One region of the Streptomyces sp. NPDC049627 genome, then DNA from elsewhere that is predicted to be linked to it. Evidence: riboswitches for the same ligand, from Rfam matches in the RefSeq annotation. Region 1 holds a riboswitch; each other region holds the start of a gene.

Region 1 (5,568 bases):
ACGGCACTCGGCGGTTCACATCGGTGACCGAGTACTGCAGGTCCTTGGGCGCCGAGGGCTCGTAGGCGACCACGACCTCCTGGCCCTCGTGCAACTGCCGTGACTGGTCGGGCTGCACGATCTCCGTGAACGTACGGCCCTTGTCCTTGCCCGTGTCGACGCGGATCGTCGCCTTCTTGCAGGTGCCCTTCTCCTGCTGCACGGCTGAGGAGCCCTCGGCGGTGGAGGTGTCACCGGTCGGAGGCACTCCCGAGGCCCCGGCGGCCTTACAGCTCACCTCGACCACCTTGGTGACCGTGGCCTGCTGCGTCTGCCGGTCGAAGCCGACCCCCGTGCGCTCGTGCGGCGGGGCCCCACCCGGCCACAGCACCGCGAGCCCCACCACCACCGCCGCGGCGAACGGAATCAGGATCGCCGCGATGACCTTGCGCAGGTGCTGGGAGACGGGCGCCGCGGGACCGTGGGCGTGACTGTGGGAGTGTCCGTGCCCGCCGCCACCGGCTCCGCCGCCGCGCGAACCGCCGGATCCGGGACCGTGCCCATGGCCGCCATGGGAATCGTGCCCATGGCCACCACCGAAATCATGCCCGTGTCCGTCATCCGGGCCGGACCCCTGCTCCGCTGAGCCGCCGGAGCCGGGACCATGATCGTGCAGGCCGCCGGAACCGGGACGGTGACCGTACGGCCCGCCGGAACCGAAGCCGTGCCGGTGCCCGCCGCCGGCCTCGCTGCCGTGCTCCTGCATCCCTTCGGTCCTGGGACCGTGCTCGTGCCAGCCGCCGGATCCAGCCGAGTGCTCGTCGTGACCGCCACCGTCGGAGCCACGGCCGTATCCGCCGTCGTATCTTGCTCCGGGCATCCCTGAACCCCGGCCGTCTGCACGGCCGTTGCCGCGCCCGGGGCCGTTTCCGGGCCCGGAGCCGCGGGGCCGCTCGGGCGGTGGGTACGGAGGTTCATGCGGTGTGGTCACCGACCGATCATCGCAAGAACGACGGGGGCCCCCTGTTCACCGCGCCCGAATTGACGCTAGCGTGGTGCCACCTTTGTACACGCGGGAGCTCGGAGCACCGGGCTGAGAGGGCGCTGACCTCCGTCCCAGCGATGTTTCACATGAAACATCACCCATCGCGAGTGATGTTTCACACGAAACGTCGGCAGACGGAAACCGCTGCGTCGACCGCCGAACCTGTTACCGGGTAATGCCGGCGTAGGGAGTAGGTCTCATGACCAACAAGGACGCACGCACGCCTGCCTCCGTCCAGGACGACAAGTCCCAGGAGGCCGGGAAGTCCATCGGCTGGCACAAGGCGTACATCGAGGGCTCCCGCCCCGATCTGCGGGTGCCGGTCCGCCAGGTGCATCTCACCAACGGGCAGTCGGTCACGCTGTACGACACGTCGGGCCCGTACACCGATCCACTCGCCGATACCGACGTCCGCAGGGGACTGCCTCCGCTACGGGAGAACTGGATCATCGCCCGCGGCGACACCGAGGAGTACGCGGGTCGTCCCGTCCGTCCCGAGGATGACGGGATCAAGCACACCTCGCCACGCGGCGGCCTGCGCAACCTCGACGCGGTCTTCCCCGGACGGCCGCGGCAGCCCCGTCGCAGCCGTGACGACAAGGCGGTCACGCAGCTCGCCTACGCACGCCGGGGCGAGATCACGCCGGAGATGGAGTTCGTGGCCCTCCGCGAGAACGTTTCTCCTGAGGTGGTGCGTGAGGAGATCGCCGCAGGCCGTGCGGTGCTTCCCGCGAACGTCAACCACCCGGAGATCGAGCCGATGATCATCGGCAAGCGGTTCCTGGTGAAGGTCAACGCCAACATCGGCAACTCCGCGGTCACCTCCTCCATCGAGGAAGAGGTCGAGAAGATGACCTGGGCGACCCGCTGGGGCGCCGACACGGTCATGGACCTGTCGACCGGCCGCAACATCCACACCACCCGCGAGTGGGTGCTGCGCAACTCCCCCGTGCCCATCGGCACGGTGCCGCTCTATCAGGCGCTGGAGAAGGTCGACGGCCGCGCCGAGGAGCTGACCTGGGAGATCTACAAGGACACGGTCATCGAACAGGCCGAGCAGGGCGTGGACTACATGACGGTTCACGCCGGCGTGCGCCTGCCGTACGTCCCGCTCACCGCCAACCGCAAGACCGGCATCGTCTCGCGCGGCGGCTCGATCATGGCGGCGTGGTGCCTGGCGCACCACAAGGAGTCGTTCCTGTACGAGAACTTCGAGGAACTCTGCGAGATCCTCGCCGCGTACGACGTCACGTACTCGCTGGGCGACGGCCTCAGGCCCGGCTCGATCGCGGACGCCAACGACGAGGCGCAGTTCGCGGAGTTGAGGACGCTCGGGGAACTCAACACGATCGCCAAGCGTTTCAACGTACAGACCATGATCGAGGGCCCGGGACATGTCCCGATGCACAAGATCAAGGAGAACATCGACCTTCAGCAGGAGATCTGCGATGAAGCTCCGTTCTATACGCTCGGCCCGCTGACCACGGACGTCGCACCGGCGTACGACCACATCACCTCCGGCATCGGCGCCGCGATGATCGCCTGGTGGGGCACGGCGATGCTCTGCTACGTCACCCCCAAGGAGCACCTGGGCCTGCCCAACCGGGACGACGTCAAGACCGGCGTCATCACGTACAAGATCGCCGCCCACGCGGCCGACCTCGCCAAGGGGCACCCCGGGGCGCAGGAGTGGGACGACGCGCTGTCCGACGCCCGTTTCGAGTTCCGGTGGGAGGACCAGTTCAACCTCGCCCTCGACCCGGACACGGCACGGGAGTTCCACGACGAGACGCTGCCGGCGGAGCCCGCCAAGACGGCTCACTTCTGCTCGATGTGCGGGCCGAAGTTCTGCTCGATGAAGATCTCCCAGGACATCCGCCGCCAACACGGCGGGTCCCAGGAGGAGATCGAGGAGGGCATGGCTCAGAAGTCGAAGGAGTTCGCGGCGGCGGGCAACCGGGTGTACCTGCCGATCGCGGACTGACGTCGACGTCCTGACCCAGGGCGCCATGCCCCGGTGCCGGGCGTGCTGCCGAGATCTTCGGCTTGCGCCTCCCCGAGGAGGTCCCTCGGGGCTCCGTCGAGAAGGAGGGTTCCCCGAGAGGGGGCTCTCCTACGGCGGGGGCGCAAGCCGAGGAGCTACTCCGGCTGGTGTTCCGGCCCTCCGAAGTCCGGGCTCGTGTAGTCCGGGCTGCTGAAGCTCGGTCGCGAGCCCGAGGAGGCTCCGTCGTCCGGGCTGCTGAAACCCGGGCGGTCGTAGCCGAGGCTCGGGATGCGGCCGGCCGGCGTCGACGGTGGCGTGCGGTGCATTGCCGATGCCGTGCCGGGGTCGGTGAGTGCCTCGCGCAGGAAGGGCACGATGCCGCGCTCCAGCAGGGCCTCGCGCCAGGCTTCCCTGGCCCGGGCGACCTCCTCGCTCAGTTCGCCGTACGGTCCGGCGTCGAACGCGGGCCGGTTGCGCAGTGCTGTGAGCACGAGTCCCACGGCGGCGACCAGGATCGCGGCCGCTGCCACGGCGCCGAACACCCACCCGGTGGTGAGCATCGTCTGGGCGAACGCCGCCTCGGGGTCGAACATCTTGAGGATGTAGCCGACGAGCAGGAAGATCGCCGCGGCGGTGCCGGCGAGGACGGGTGCCAGGACGGCGACCACGGCGATGACACCGGGGCCGGCGGTCTCGGCGACCTCTCCCATGGTGGTGGCGAGCCCCATCGCGCCCGTGCCCGGCTCGATGGAGCCGGTCTCGCGGGCGGACGACGGGGTGGACGGCGCCGGTTGGCGCAGTTCCTCGCGGACCTTCACGTAGTGCTGGTACTCGGTCGCCGCGGCCGCCGTGATGAGTGCGGTGGCGTTGAGCGCCATGGTGCGCAGCTGTTCGGGGTTGAGCCGCTGTCCGACAGCGGTCAGTTCCGGGCGGTGTGGTGCGGAGCGCAGCGCCTCGTCGAGGATCCGCTCGTAGTCCTGGCGGTCCTCGCTGAGCAGGTGCTGCGGAACGCTGTTCATGTGCATCCCCCGATGCTCCGTAGGGCTTGGGGCTCGCATGGCAACGAGCCGTCGGGCAGAAACGGAGGGGAGCCTGCTACGGATAAGCCGATGGTAGAGCGGTGACGGCACACGGTGACAGGGGGTTTGACAAAATTGGGCCCTGGCCTGCGCCGACTTCCGTCACTGCCGCATGGGGCGACGCCTGCCCCGTGAACGGTCAAATATCCAGGGGAAGTTGCTGGACCAGCAGCTTTCCGGCCATGGTCACGCCGCCGTCCATGGCGATGGCGAGGCCGTCGGCGTAGACGTGCGGTCCTTCGACCGAGGGCCCGCTGTCGTCCTCGCCGTCCTCGGAGCCGACCTCGCCCAGCAGGTACGGAATGGGGCTGTGGCCGTGAACGATGCGGGTGCCGCCGTACGTATCGAGCAGGGAGCGCACATGGTCCGCGCCGCCCTCGTCGCGGAAGGAGAAACGCCTGGTGAACTTGCGGAAGAGATCCCAGACTTCGTCGGCGTCATTGCGGGTGAGTGTCTCGCGGACGGTGTCGTTGACCGCCTCGATCGAGTCGCCGTAGTCGAGATAGGCGGTGGTGTCCGAGTGCACGAGCAGATGGCCGTCTACCTCTTCCATGGCGTCCAGCCGGGACATCCACTGCAGATGGTGGTCCTGGAGGCGGTCCATGTCGGTCTTCTGGCCGCCGTTGAGCAGCCAGGCCGCCTGGAAGGTGGCGGTGCCGGCGCCGGAGTTGACGGGGGTGTCGCCGAACCGCTTGGCGCCGAGCAGGAGCAGCTCGTGGTTGCCCATGAGGGCCTTGCAGTAGCCGCCGGCCGCGGCCGCCTCCGCGGACAGCCGCATCACGAGGTCGATGACGCCGATGCCGTCGGGGCCGCGGTCCGTGAAGTCGCCGAGGAACCACAGCCGGGCGGTGCCCGCGCACCAGTTCCCGGCGGCGTCGATCAGGCCCTTCTCCTGGAGGGCGGCCATCAGCTCGTCGAGGTAGCCGTGCACGTCGCCGACGACGAACAGCGGACCGGGCCCGCCCGCCGACTGCTGGACCGGCAGGGAGGAGGGGTCGACATGCACCTGAACCGTGTCACCGCGGTTGATGACGGGCAGGTCGCGCTGGGTGGGCGTGTACCCCTCCGGATACGTCTCGTCGAGGAGCGGGGCCACCTCGCCCGGGTGAGTGCTGTGGGCGTAGGGACCGGTCTCATGGACGTAAGCGGGCACCCGGAAGTCGCGCAACGTCGCCGTCCGCTCCACCTCGGGTCCCTGACCGGCCCCCTGAGTCATCAGACCCCTCCACCATCGCGCCGCAGCTGCACCGCATCGGACTGCCTGGTCGCAGCGGCCCGCGGTGTCGTGGGCCCATCATAGGAATGCCGATCGCGCCATGTGATGACCCAGGGGTGGTGAATCGGAGCAGGACTCCTGTTCACCGCGGCTTTCGCCCCGATTGGCAGGGCTTCGGCCACCTGATGACCGCGCCACCCGCCGCTTCCCGACCTGTTTCCGGCACTCCCGGACCTGCTCCCGGGCCTCCCCCGCCCCGCGTCTG
Region 2 (5,568 bases), on a different contig from region 1:
CGTCCCCTATGAGCACGTTCTCGGGCTTCATGTCCCGGTGCACGAACCCGGCGCGGTGCGCGGCACCGAGCGCGGCGAGCACCGGCTCCAGGATGTCGAGGGCGGCCCGGGGCTGCAGCGCCCCGCGCTCGCGCAGGACGTCGCGCAGGGTGCAGCCCGCGACGTACTCCATGGCGAGATAGACGTACGACCCGTCGGTGCCCTGGTCGAAGACCTGCACGACGTTGGGGTGCGCGAGCCGGGCGACGGACTTCGCCTCCCGGATGAACCGGTCGACGAACACCCCGTCCACCGCCAGCGCCGGGTGCATCACCTTGAGCGCGAGCACGCGGTCGAGGCGGGTGTCCAGGGCCCGGTAGACCGTGGCCATCCCGCCGACGGCGATCCGCGCGTCCACGCGATACCGGCCGTCGAGCACCTGCCCGACCAGAGGGTCCTGAAGGGTCGTATCCACGCAGGTGAGTGTACGAGCCGACACCGACACACCCGGCGGTCCCGCTGAGATCGGGGCGGTACTGCAGCCGACCTGTGACGCAAACCACGCGACCGTGGGCGCACCGGTCGCCTAGAAAGCAGGCCGTTCCGGATCCAGCCGGGCCAAGCCCTCCGCGGGAGACGACGCCTCCGCGAAGTGCCGCCGAGGAATCCGCCCCGCCCGGTACGCCAACCGCCCCGCCTCCACCGCGTGCCGCATCGCGTCGGCCATCAGCACCGGCTCCTGTGCCCGCGTCACCGCCGAGGCGAGCATCACACCCGCGCACCCCAGCTCCATCGCGAGCGCCGCGTCGGACGCCGTACCGGCCCCCGCGTCCAGGATCACCGGCACGCGCGCGTGCTCCACGATCAGCTGGAAGTTGTGCGGATTGCGGATGCCGAGCCCCGACCCGATGGGGGAGCCGAGCGGCATGATCGCCGCACACCCGACGTCCTCCAGCTTCCGCGCCAGCACCGGGTCGTCATTGGTGTACGGCAGCACCGTGAACCCGTCGTCCACCAGCGTCTCCGCCGCATCCAGCAGCTCGATCGGATCCGGCAGCAGCGTCCGCTCGTCGGCGATGACCTCCAGCTTCACCAGATCCGTACCGAGCGCCTCGCGCGCGAGGCGGGCCGTCAGCACCGCCTCACCCGCCGTGAAGCACCCGGCCGTGTTGGGCAGCACCCGGATGCCGAGCTTCTCCAGCACGGACAGGACGGACCCGTGCACGGACGGATTCACCCGCCGCATCGCGACCGTCGTCAGTTCCGTCCCGGACGCCACCAGCGCCCGCTCCAGCACCTCCAGGCTGGGCGCCCCGCCCGTGCCCATGATCAGGCGGGACGTGAAGGACGTACCGCCGATGACAAAGGGATCGTCGGCCATGGTTCAGCCTCCTTGGACGGCGGTGAGGACCTCGACGCGATCCCCTTCGGAGAGGGACGTCGACGGCCACTGCGCGCGCGGGACGACGGTTTCGTTGAGGGCGGCGGCCACTCCGGAGGGCGCCGCGGTGAGGGACTTCACGAGCGTGTCCAGAGCCGTGCCCGGCTCGATCTGCCGACGCTCGCCGTTGACCGAGATGGTGACCGGGATGCTCATGCGGGCTGCTCCGTGAGTGCGGCGGCGCTGAATCGCCTCGGCGTGAACGGCCGGGCCTCCTCGGGGAGTTCACCGGTGGTCAGGACGTGCGCCATGGCGTCTCCGGTGACCGGCGTCAGCAGCACGCCGTTGCGGTAGTGCCCGGTGGCCAGCAACAGCCCCTCCAGCTCGGTCGGGCCGAGCAGCGGCGCGTTGTCCGGGGAGCCCGGGCGCAGGCCGGCACGCGTCTCGGTGAGCGGCAGTTCCGTGATGCCGGGCACCAACTCGTGGGCGTCGCGCAGCAGCTCGTACACCCCGCCCGCGGTCACCGTCGTGTCCCAGCCCAGCTCCTCGCTCGTCGCCCCGACGACCAGCTCCCCGCTCTCGCGCGGCACCAGATACACCTGGCTGCCGCGCACCACGGCCCGCACGGTCCGGCTCAGGAACGGCGCGTACCGCTTCGGCACGGTCAGCCGCAGCACCTGCCCCTTCACGGGGCGGACCGGCGGCAGGACGTCGTCCGGAAGCCCGGGCAGCCGCCCGCTGAGGCTGCCGGCCGCGAGGACCACCTGGCCCGCGCCCAGCTCGGTGCCGTCCGTCGTGGTGACACCAGCGGCCCGCTCCCGTACGACGGTGCAGCGCTCCGCCCACGCCCGGTGGAAGACCACGCCGGCCCGCTCGCACGCGGCCACCAGCGCCCCGGCCAGCCGCCGCGGATCGATCTGGTGGTCGCCGTCCACCCGCAGCCCGCCGCGCACCCCCGGCGCGAGCATCGGTTCCAGGCGTCGGCAGTCCCGCCCCGACAGCCACTCGGAGTCCAGCCCGGACTGTCGTTGCAGGGCATGCAGTTCGCGCAGGTGGGCGCGGTCGTCGGCGTCCAGTGCGACGGCGAGCGTGCCGCACTGGCGGTAGCCGAGGTCATGGCCGGTGGCGTCGGTGAGCTCTGCCGCGAAGTCCGGATAACGGCGGGCCGAGGCGAGATTCAGGCCCAGCAGGGTCTGCTCGCCGTAGTGCAGTTCCGTGACGGCGGCCAGCATCCCGGCCGCCACCTGGGCGGCGCCACCGCCCGGCTCGGGGTCCACGACGGCCGTCGTGAACCCGCGCTGTGCGGCCCGCCACGCCGTGACCAGGCCGATGATTCCGCCCCCGATGACAAGGACGTCTGACGTTCGCGTACGCGACATGGGCGTCCAGCCCCTCCCTTCGCCGGCATGACCCGGATCAGGTTCGTACGGTCGGAGGCCGCCAGCCTCCCTCTCAGCCCGGTGCGTCCGGGCTCCCGCGAGTGCTTTACGTTGGCCACCCTAGCCCGCTGCCGTATGTCTCAGTAAGGGAGCCTCCGCCCGTGGCCCGCTCGCTCGACGGTCTCGTCCTCGCGCCTGTTGCCGATCAAGCCCCAGGTCAGGTGGGTACGCGCACCCGGTTCACGTACCACGAGCAGGGGGGCGAGATCTGGGCCGAGTACGCGGGTGGCGACGTCGTACGCGGACATCTCGTGGGGACCCGGAAAGGCGACCGGCTGGACTTTCGGTACGTGCAGCTCAAGCGGGACGGCGCCACGTCGTCGGGCCACTGCGTGTCGACGGTGGTCGAGCTTCCCGACGGGCGCGTGCGGCTGGAGGAGACCTGGGAGTGGGAGTCGCAGACAGGCAGCGGAACCAGTGTTGTGGAGCAGGTCACTGAGCACGCCCCCTGACTGACGATTTGTCAGTTGTCTATGGTGATCAGGTGAGCGAGCAGACGCAGCAACGGGGCACGTCACAGGCGCGGCGCGTGGTCGTCGCCGGCGCGGGCATGGCCGGCGTGCAGACGGCGGTGGCCCTGCGGGAACAGGGCTTCACCGGCACCGTCACACTGATCGGCGCCGAGCCCCACCAGCCGTACGACCGACCGCCCCTGTCCAAGGCCGTGCTGCTCGGCAAGGCCGAGGGCTCCGCCTTCGACGTCGACTTCGAGGCGCTCGGCATCGACCTCCGGCTGGGGCGCGAGGTGCTGGGCGTGCGCCCCGCCGAGCACGAACTGGACACCGAGGCCGGGCCCGTCCCGTACGACGCCCTCGTGCTCGCCACCGGCGCGGAACCGATCCGGCTGCCGGGCGCGGAGGGCGTGCCCGGTGTGCATCTGCTGCGCACCCTGGACGACGCCGAGCGGCTGCGGCCGGTGCTGGCCCGCCAGCACGACATCGTGGTCGTCGGCGCGGGCTGGATCGGCGCGGAGTTCGCCACGGCCGCGCGCGAGGCGGGCTGTGCGGTGACGGTCGTGGAGGCCGCCGACCGGCCGCTCGCGGGTGCGCTGCCCGCCGAGGTGGCGGCGCCGATGGCCGCCTGGTACGAGGACAGCGGGGCGGTGCTGCGCACCCACGCGCGCGTGGAGCGCGTCGAGCCCGGCGCGGTGATCCTCGACGACGGCTCCCGGCTGCCCGCGGGCGCCGTCGTGGTCGGCATCGGGGCACGGCCCGCCACGGCCTGGCTGGCGGGGTCGGGGGTCGAGCTGGGTACGCACGGCGAGGTCGTCGCCGACGACCACCTGCGCACCTCGGTGCCGGACGTCTACGCGGTCGGCGACTGCGCCTCCTTCCCTTCGGGAAGGTATGGGGAGCGCCTGCTGGTCCACCACTGGGACAACGCCCTCCAGGGGCCGCGTACGGTCGCCGCCAACATCCTCGGCGAGACCCCGGCGGTCTACGACCCCGTGCCGTACTTCTGGTCCGAGCAGTTCGGCCGCTTCGTCCAGTACGCCGGCCACCATGCCGCCGCCGACACGACTCTGTGGCGCGGCGACCCGTCGGGTCCTGCCTGGACGGTCTGCTGGCTGAAGGACGGCCGCCTGGTCGCCCTGCTGGCGGTGGGCCGGCCGAGGGATCTGGCCCAGGGGCGGCGGCTGATCGAGGCGGGCACGCCGATGAACCAGGAGCTGCTGGCGGACCCGGCACGCCCGATGAAGGCAGCGGTGGCGTAGCGCGTCGGGGCGACGGCTCTGCCCGGGTGGACCGGCCTGACTTCCGACTGTCAGTGGCAGATGGCAGGCTTGTTGGCGTGACCGAGATTGACGCAAAGATCGATGCTCTCGTCCCCGCCTGGCTCACCCTCCCCGACATCGCCGAAATGCTCGGCGTCGAGGTGACCCGCGTCCGGCAGCTGGTCAAGGAGGGCCAGCTCATCGCCGTACGCCGTGGTGAGAACCGCGCGCTGCACGTCCCCGCCGCCTTCATCGACGGGGACAAGGTCGTCAAGGGCCTGTCCGGCACCCTGACGCTCCTGCGGGACGACGGCTTCACCGACGAAGAGATGCTGGAGTGGCTCTTCACCCCCGACGAAAGCCTGCCCGGCACGCCCGCGCAGGCCCTCAGCGAGAATCGCGGCACGGAGGTGAAGCGCCGCGCCCAGGCGCTCGCCGTCTGATCTGAACACCGGATCCGAACACAGTTCGGCGTACGGGCCGGGGCGCTGCGGGGCCGCAGTCGCGAGTGTCTGCGGCCGCCGCAGGACCGGCCCCGCCCGTACGCCATCGACATATCGACAAGGCGGCGCAGTCGTACGGTGCCGGCCCGGCCGTCCGACGGGCAGCAGCTGCCATGGGCGGTCCGGCTCGTGCTGCACGGCACCTGCGTCACTGCTCAGCGCCCGGCTGCTCAGCATCAGCCCGTACTCCCGTACCCGGCTCCGGCTACGGTGCCTTCGTCCGGCACCGTCCCGCCGCACCCGACGCCACCCGACCGACCCCAGGGGCCACTCCATGTCCGACACCGCCACCGCAGCCACCGCCCGAACCCAGCTGGCCGACGCCCGGCTCTACCTCTGCACCGATGCCCGCAAGCGGCAGGGCGACCTGGCGGAGTTCCTGGACGCCGCCCTGGCCGGCGGTGTGGACATCGTGCAGCTGCGCGACAAGGGCATGGAGGCGGCCGAGGAACTGGAGCATCTGAAGGTCTTCGCCGAGGCCTGCGCCCGGCACGGCAAGCTCCTCGCGGTCAACGACCGCGCCGACGTGGCCCACGCCGCCGACGCCGATGT
Region 3 (5,568 bases), on a different contig from region 1:
ACGGCCAGGACACCGGCCAGCAACGCCCACTGCCCCGCCCCGCGCGGCCGACGCGCGGTCACGGACGCGTCCACCAGGCGCAGGGCGCTCTCCCGCCGCCGTACCGTCCAGGCGTGCACGGCGAGGATCGCGCCGACGGCCACGAACTGGATGATCGTCAGGACGGCGGCCGTGGACAGGTCGAAGATCTCGGAGGTCTGGCGGTAGATCTCCACTTCGAGAGTCGAGAAGGTCGGCCCGCCGAGGATCTGGACGACGCCGAAGGAGGTGAAGGTGAACAGGAAGACCATGAGCGCGGCGGCGGCCACGGCGGGCCCGAGGGCCGGAAGGGTGACCTGGCGCCAGGCCTTCAGCGGCGACGCCCCGAGCATCCGCGCGGCTTCCTCCTGCCGCGGGTCGAGCTGGGACCAGAGCCCGCCGACCGTGCGCACGACGACGGCGTAGTTGAAGAAGACGTGCGCGAGGAGGATCGCCCACACGGTGGTGTCGAGCCGTACGCCCCACAGCTCGTCGAGGAGCCCGCCGCGGCCCACGAGCGCGAGGAACGCCGTCCCGACGACGACCGTCGGCAGCACGAAGGGGACGGTCACCACGGCCCGCAGGACCTGTTTGCCGGGGAAGTCGAAGCGGGCGAAGACATAGGCGCCCGGCAGCGCGATCAGCAGGGTCAGCGCGGTCGAGGCGAGCGCCTGCCAGGTGGTGAACCACAGGACGTGCCGGATGTCGGACTGTCCGAGCACCTCGGTGAGGCGCCCGAACTGCCAGGCGCCGTCGACCTTCAGACCGCGCGCGACGATCGCGGAGACGGGGTAGGCGAAGAAGACCGCGAAGAACGCGACGGGCACGGCGATGAGGCCGAGCCGCACCGCCGTGCCGGCCTTGAAGGCCCTCGTACGGGCCTTGCGCGGCTCTACTTCAGTACGAGCGACGTCCACGACTTGACCCAGTCGTCACGGTTGTCGGCGATCTTCGCCGGGTCCATGGTCTCGGGGTCCTCGGCCTGCGGGCCGTACTCGGTGAACTCCTCGGGCACCTGGGCGCCCTCGACCACGGGGTAGACGAACATGTTGAGCGGCATGTCCTCCTGGAAGGTCTTCGTCAGCAGGAAGTCGATGAGCGCCTTGCCGCCCTCGGCGTTCCTGGCGTTGCTCAGCAGACCCGCGTACTCGACCTGGCGGAAGCAGGTGCCGGTCGCGACGCCGGTGGGCGCGGTGGCCGGCTTCGGGTCGCCGTAGATCACCTCGGCGGGCGGTGAGGAGGCGTACGACACGACGAGCGGCCGGTCGGCCTTGGCCTTCTTGCCGCCGGCGGAACCGGAGAACTCGTCGTTGTAGGCCTGCTCCCAGCCGTCGACGACCTTGACGCCGTTGGCCTTCAGCTTCTTCCAGTAGCCCTGCCAGCCCCCATCGCCGTACTTCGCGGCGGTGCCGAGCAGGAAGCCGAGGCCGGGAGAGGAGGTGGAGGCGTTCTCGGTGACCAGGAGGTTCTTGTACTCGGGCTTGATCAGGTCGTCGAAGGAGGCGGGCGGGGTCAGCTTGTGCTCGCTGAAGTACGCCTTGTCGTAGTTGACGCAGATGTCGCCGGTGTCGATGGGCGTGACCCGGTGCTCGTCCTTGTCGGCGAGGTACTCGGGCTTGATGCTGTCGGCGCCCTTCGCCTCGTACGACTGGAACAGGTCGTTGTCGAGGGCCCGCGAGAGCAGGGTGTTGTCGACGCCGAAGAAGACGTCGCCCTGCGGGTTGTCCTTGGTCAGGATCGCCTTGTTGACGGCCTGCCCGGCGTCGCCGTTCGGCAGGACCTTGACCTGGTAGCCGGACTGCTTCTCGAAGGCGGCGAGGACGCCCTTGGAGACGGCCCATGAGTCATGGCTGACGAGCGTGATGTTCTTGCTCTTGGACTCGCCGGTGTCGCTGCCCGAGTCGGACGAACCGCACGCGGACAGCGTGACGAGGCCCAGCCCGACGGCCACGGCCGCGAACTTCTTGGTGGTGCTCACGAAATTCCTCCTGGGGTGGACCAGGAAGAGACGCGGCCCTGCCCACGAGTCCTTTCGGCTCCTGGGCAGGGCGCAACAGCTTGAGTGATGACCGAACTTCCTACCCAGAATGACCTGGGCGAGGTTCAGAGGGTCTGCGGCCGGTGCCGCACTCTCAGCGCTGTGGCGCTCCCCTGTCGGAATATGCAGATGTTCGTACGGATGTACGTGGTGGTACGCGCTCAGATTACCGCTCGGTGGCGGCGAGCTGACCGCAGGCCCCGTCGATCTCCTGGCCACGGGTGTCCCGGATCGTCACCGGTACACCATGCGCGGCGATGGCCTCGACGAACGCCTTCTCGTCCTCGGGCCGGGAGGCGGTCCACTTCGAGCCGGGCGTCGGGTTCAGCGGAATCAGGTTCACGTGCACGGGCTTGCCCTTGAGCAGCCGCCCGAGCCGGTCACCGCGCCAGGCCTGGTCGTTGATGTCCCGGATGAGGGCGTACTCGATGGACAGCCGACGGCCGCTCTTCTCGACGTACTCGAACCCGGCGTCGAGCACCTCGCGCACCTTCCACCGCGTGTTCACGGGGACGAGGGTGTCGCGCAGCTCGTCGTCGGGCGCGTGCAGCGAGATCGCGAGCCGGCACTTGAAGCCCTCGTCGGCGAACCGGTGGATGGCCGGGACGAGACCGACGGTCGAGACGGTGATCCCGCGCTGCGACAGCCCCAGCCCGTCGGGCTCGGGATCGGTGAGGCGCCGGATGGCCCCCACGACCCGGTTGTAGTTGGCGAGCGGCTCGCCCATGCCCATGAAGACGATGTTGGAGAGCCGCGCCGCCCCGCCCGGGACCTCGCCGTCGCGCAGCGCCCGCATCCCGTCCACGATCTGATGGACGATCTCGGCGGTCGACAGATTCCGGTCCAGCCCCGCCTGCCCCGTGGCGCAGAACGGGCAGTTCATCCCGCACCCCGCCTGCGAGCTGATGCACATGGTCACCCGGTCCGGGTACCGCATCAGCACCGACTCGACGAGCGTCCCGTCGAACAGCCGCCACAGCGTCTTGCGCGTGTCGCCCTGGTCGGTCGACAGATGCCGTACGACGGTCATGAGCTCCGGGAAGAGCTCCTCCCGCAGCTTGGCGCGCGAACCAGCGGGGATGTCGGTCCACTGCTCCGGGTCGTGCGCGTACCGCGCGAAGTAGTGCTGCGAGAGCTGCTTGGCACGAAACGGCTTCTCGCCGATCGCGGCGACAGCGTCCTTGCGCTCGGCGGGCGTGAGGTCGGCAAGGTGCCGCGGCGGCTTCTTGGCTCCGCGCGGGGCGACGAAAGTGAGTTCTCCGGGCTTAGGCATGGCCCGTCCAGTGTCGCAGATCCAATCGGGTGACCTGGGGGACCGTGCCGTGCGCGGTGGTCGTTGCCGGTCGCCTCCCCCGTCGTGGGCCCCTCGGCCGGCCTGGGGACGGCCCACGGACGGATCGCCCCTCGGCCGGCACGAGGCATCTGCGCAGGTCATCGCCCCTCCCAGTCAACGCTGGAATGCCCACACCGCGAGGGCCACCACTGACGACCCTGCTGCGGCGGCTGCTCCGCGTACCGCCGCAAACAGCGCGGCTTTGTACAGGCGCTCAATGGTGGGGCGGCTGGTGCGCCTCATGATTCCTCCCGGGTGGCGTTGTACGTCTCCCTCCAGACGGTGCGCGGTCGAGGACCGAATCCCGGGAAAGTGCGGGCGGGCCGGGCGGCCGCGCTCTTACCCTGCAGTTCACGGGCTGCCCGGCGGTGCCCGCAGCGGGCAGTGAAGGGTCGTCTGGAGGGGACGGGAGGACGTGGACTATCCGGACCACGCACTCCATGCGTACCTGCGCGGCCTGGAACGCAGGGCCAAGGCGAATCGGAGGGGGCTGGGGATTGCGTACTCCCGTCGCGAGACCGCGAAAATCCTCAGCAGGGAATTCCAGGTCGATCTGGACGCACGCCGTCTGAGTAACTGGCTGACCGACGAGCCGCGGAGCCGCCAGGCACCGACGGTGGCCAACGAGCCGAAACTCTGGGCCCTGGTACGGCTCTGGTCACGTTGGGCCGGGGAGCAGCCCAGCCGTCGACACCTCAACGAACTCCTCGAATCGGCCCAACCCGTCCGGCATGCTGTCAGGGCTCCGTCGCCGCCGGTTCCGTCTCCCCTGCTCCCCCTGCTCGTGGAACAGATGGAGCGGGGAGAGGCATGGCCCTACGTCGTTCACAGCGGCACCGGCGCGCGAAGACCGCTGTCGGCCGTACACGTCCAGCAGCAGCTGGAGGCATCCCACCCGGCCGGTGAACCGGTGGCAGAAGCCAAGCGAGGACACATCGAGGACATCCTCGAAGATCCCGCCGGCTGCCATCTCCTCCTGGAGTCGGGTCCGGGCAGCGGGAAGTCGACCTTGCTGGCCAGACTCGCCGGGAACCTGTCCGCCGGACTCCTCAACGCGACACTGAAGCGGAACGCCAGCGTCCCGGTCTGGGCGACGGCCGAACAGCTGACCTCTGGCCCGGGCGGCGTGGACCGGGCATTGTCCCGGCTCGTCTTCGCGGGGACCGAGCACCACGAACGGCGGTTCGTCGACGCCACGAAACGACTGCTCCCCGACGGCTACTCCTGGCTGCTCCTGGTGGACGGGTTCGACGAGATTCCCATGGAGGCACGTAACCGCCTGGCCCACCACCTCACCACCATCGCCGGGAGCGAGGCCGGCCGCGCCGGCCACATCAAGATCATCGCATCGTGCCGTCCGCTGCACCCGGTGGAACGGAACCGCTTCGTCGAAAGCGGCTTCCTCGTCTTCACCATGGCCCCCTTCGACCGCTCACAGCTGGAGACGTTCGCCGAGCGCTGGTTCGGGACCCATGATCGTGGACGCCGTCAGGCCCATGAGTTCCTGCAGCAGGTCGACGCAGCGGAACTGCGCGATCTGGTGGCGGTCCCGCTGCTGGCGGCCGTGGCCGCCGCCGTGTTCGAAGCTTGGCCCGAACAGAGGCTGCCGAACAATCAGTACGCTCTCTTCGACCAGTACCGGACCTATCTCACGAGCGCGAAAGCCACACAGCGCGACCATCTGTTCCGCCAGATGCGTGCGCACGCGGGCATGGCCCCATGGGCCCTGGAGGCCGTCCGGTTTCTCGAGGAGAACCTCGACGGTGTCTTGCGGCATATCGCCACTCAGGCGGTTCGGCACCTTTCCGTACCCGCAGGCCACTCCGACGAATCCGATCAGCGGGCCCCCTTCGACCTCCTGACGGTCGCGCTGGAGTGGCTGCGTCCGAAGGTCGGCCCCCGCGCGCAGACCGGCATTCCTGGGTGGGGTGAGTCCGTGGCAGCCCTGTTGACATCGAGTGGGCTCCTCGCGGCGGCCGAGGGATCGATCCGGTTCCTGCATGCGAGTTTCGCCGAATTCCTTGCGGCTGAGGCTCGTGCCATGGATCTTCCCGATCGTTTCGACGGAAGCTCCGAGCAATGGCAGACGTTCGCATTCGAGGCCGCGCGCTTCACAGGGCGCAAGGGGCGCGACCACCGCACCGCACTCGTTCACTACGCCCATCGGCGCCCTTTGGCG

What was found. Region 1 has a riboswitch for thiamine pyrophosphate ahead of thiC (phosphomethylpyrimidine synthase ThiC). Riboswitches for the same ligand answer to the same signal wherever they lie in the genome.
Region 2: it holds a riboswitch for thiamine pyrophosphate, as region 1 does, so the genes downstream of both, thiO (glycine oxidase ThiO) here and thiC (phosphomethylpyrimidine synthase ThiC) in region 1, are expected to answer to the same signal.
Region 3: it holds a riboswitch for thiamine pyrophosphate, as region 1 does, so the genes downstream of both, ACIBU0_RS27075 (thiamine ABC transporter substrate binding subunit) here and thiC (phosphomethylpyrimidine synthase ThiC) in region 1, are expected to answer to the same signal.

What each region holds. Positions count from the first base shown of each region.
Region 1 is NZ_JBITLW010000002.1:250,112-255,679, reverse strand. Features, by position in the region: gene ACIBU0_RS06115 (YibE/F family protein) at 1-859, opposite strand, end outside; TPP riboswitch at 1,042-1,231, shown strand; gene thiC (phosphomethylpyrimidine synthase ThiC) at 1,224-3,008, shown strand; gene ACIBU0_RS06105 (hypothetical protein) at 3,164-4,033, opposite strand; gene ACIBU0_RS06100 (metallophosphoesterase) at 4,227-5,303, opposite strand.
Region 2 is NZ_JBITLW010000008.1:455,421-460,988, reverse strand. Features, by position in the region: gene pknB (Stk1 family PASTA domain-containing Ser/Thr kinase) at 1-454, opposite strand, end outside; gene ACIBU0_RS24175 (thiazole synthase) at 566-1,360, opposite strand; gene thiS (sulfur carrier protein ThiS) at 1,364-1,576, opposite strand; gene thiO (glycine oxidase ThiO) at 1,573-2,739, opposite strand; TPP riboswitch at 2,737-2,848, opposite strand; gene ACIBU0_RS24160 (hypothetical protein) at 2,901-3,251, shown strand; gene ACIBU0_RS24155 (NAD(P)/FAD-dependent oxidoreductase) at 3,284-4,513, shown strand; gene ACIBU0_RS24150 (Rv2175c family DNA-binding protein) at 4,591-4,956, shown strand; gene thiE (thiamine phosphate synthase) at 5,291-5,568, shown strand, end outside.
Region 3 is NZ_JBITLW010000010.1:152,710-158,277, forward strand. Features, by position in the region: gene ACIBU0_RS27070 (ABC transporter permease) at 1-935, opposite strand, end outside; gene ACIBU0_RS27075 (thiamine ABC transporter substrate binding subunit) at 911-1,996, opposite strand; TPP riboswitch at 2,076-2,181, opposite strand; gene rlmN (23S rRNA (adenine(2503)-C(2))-methyltransferase RlmN) at 2,223-3,329, opposite strand; gene ACIBU0_RS27085 (NACHT domain-containing protein) at 3,805-5,568, shown strand, end outside.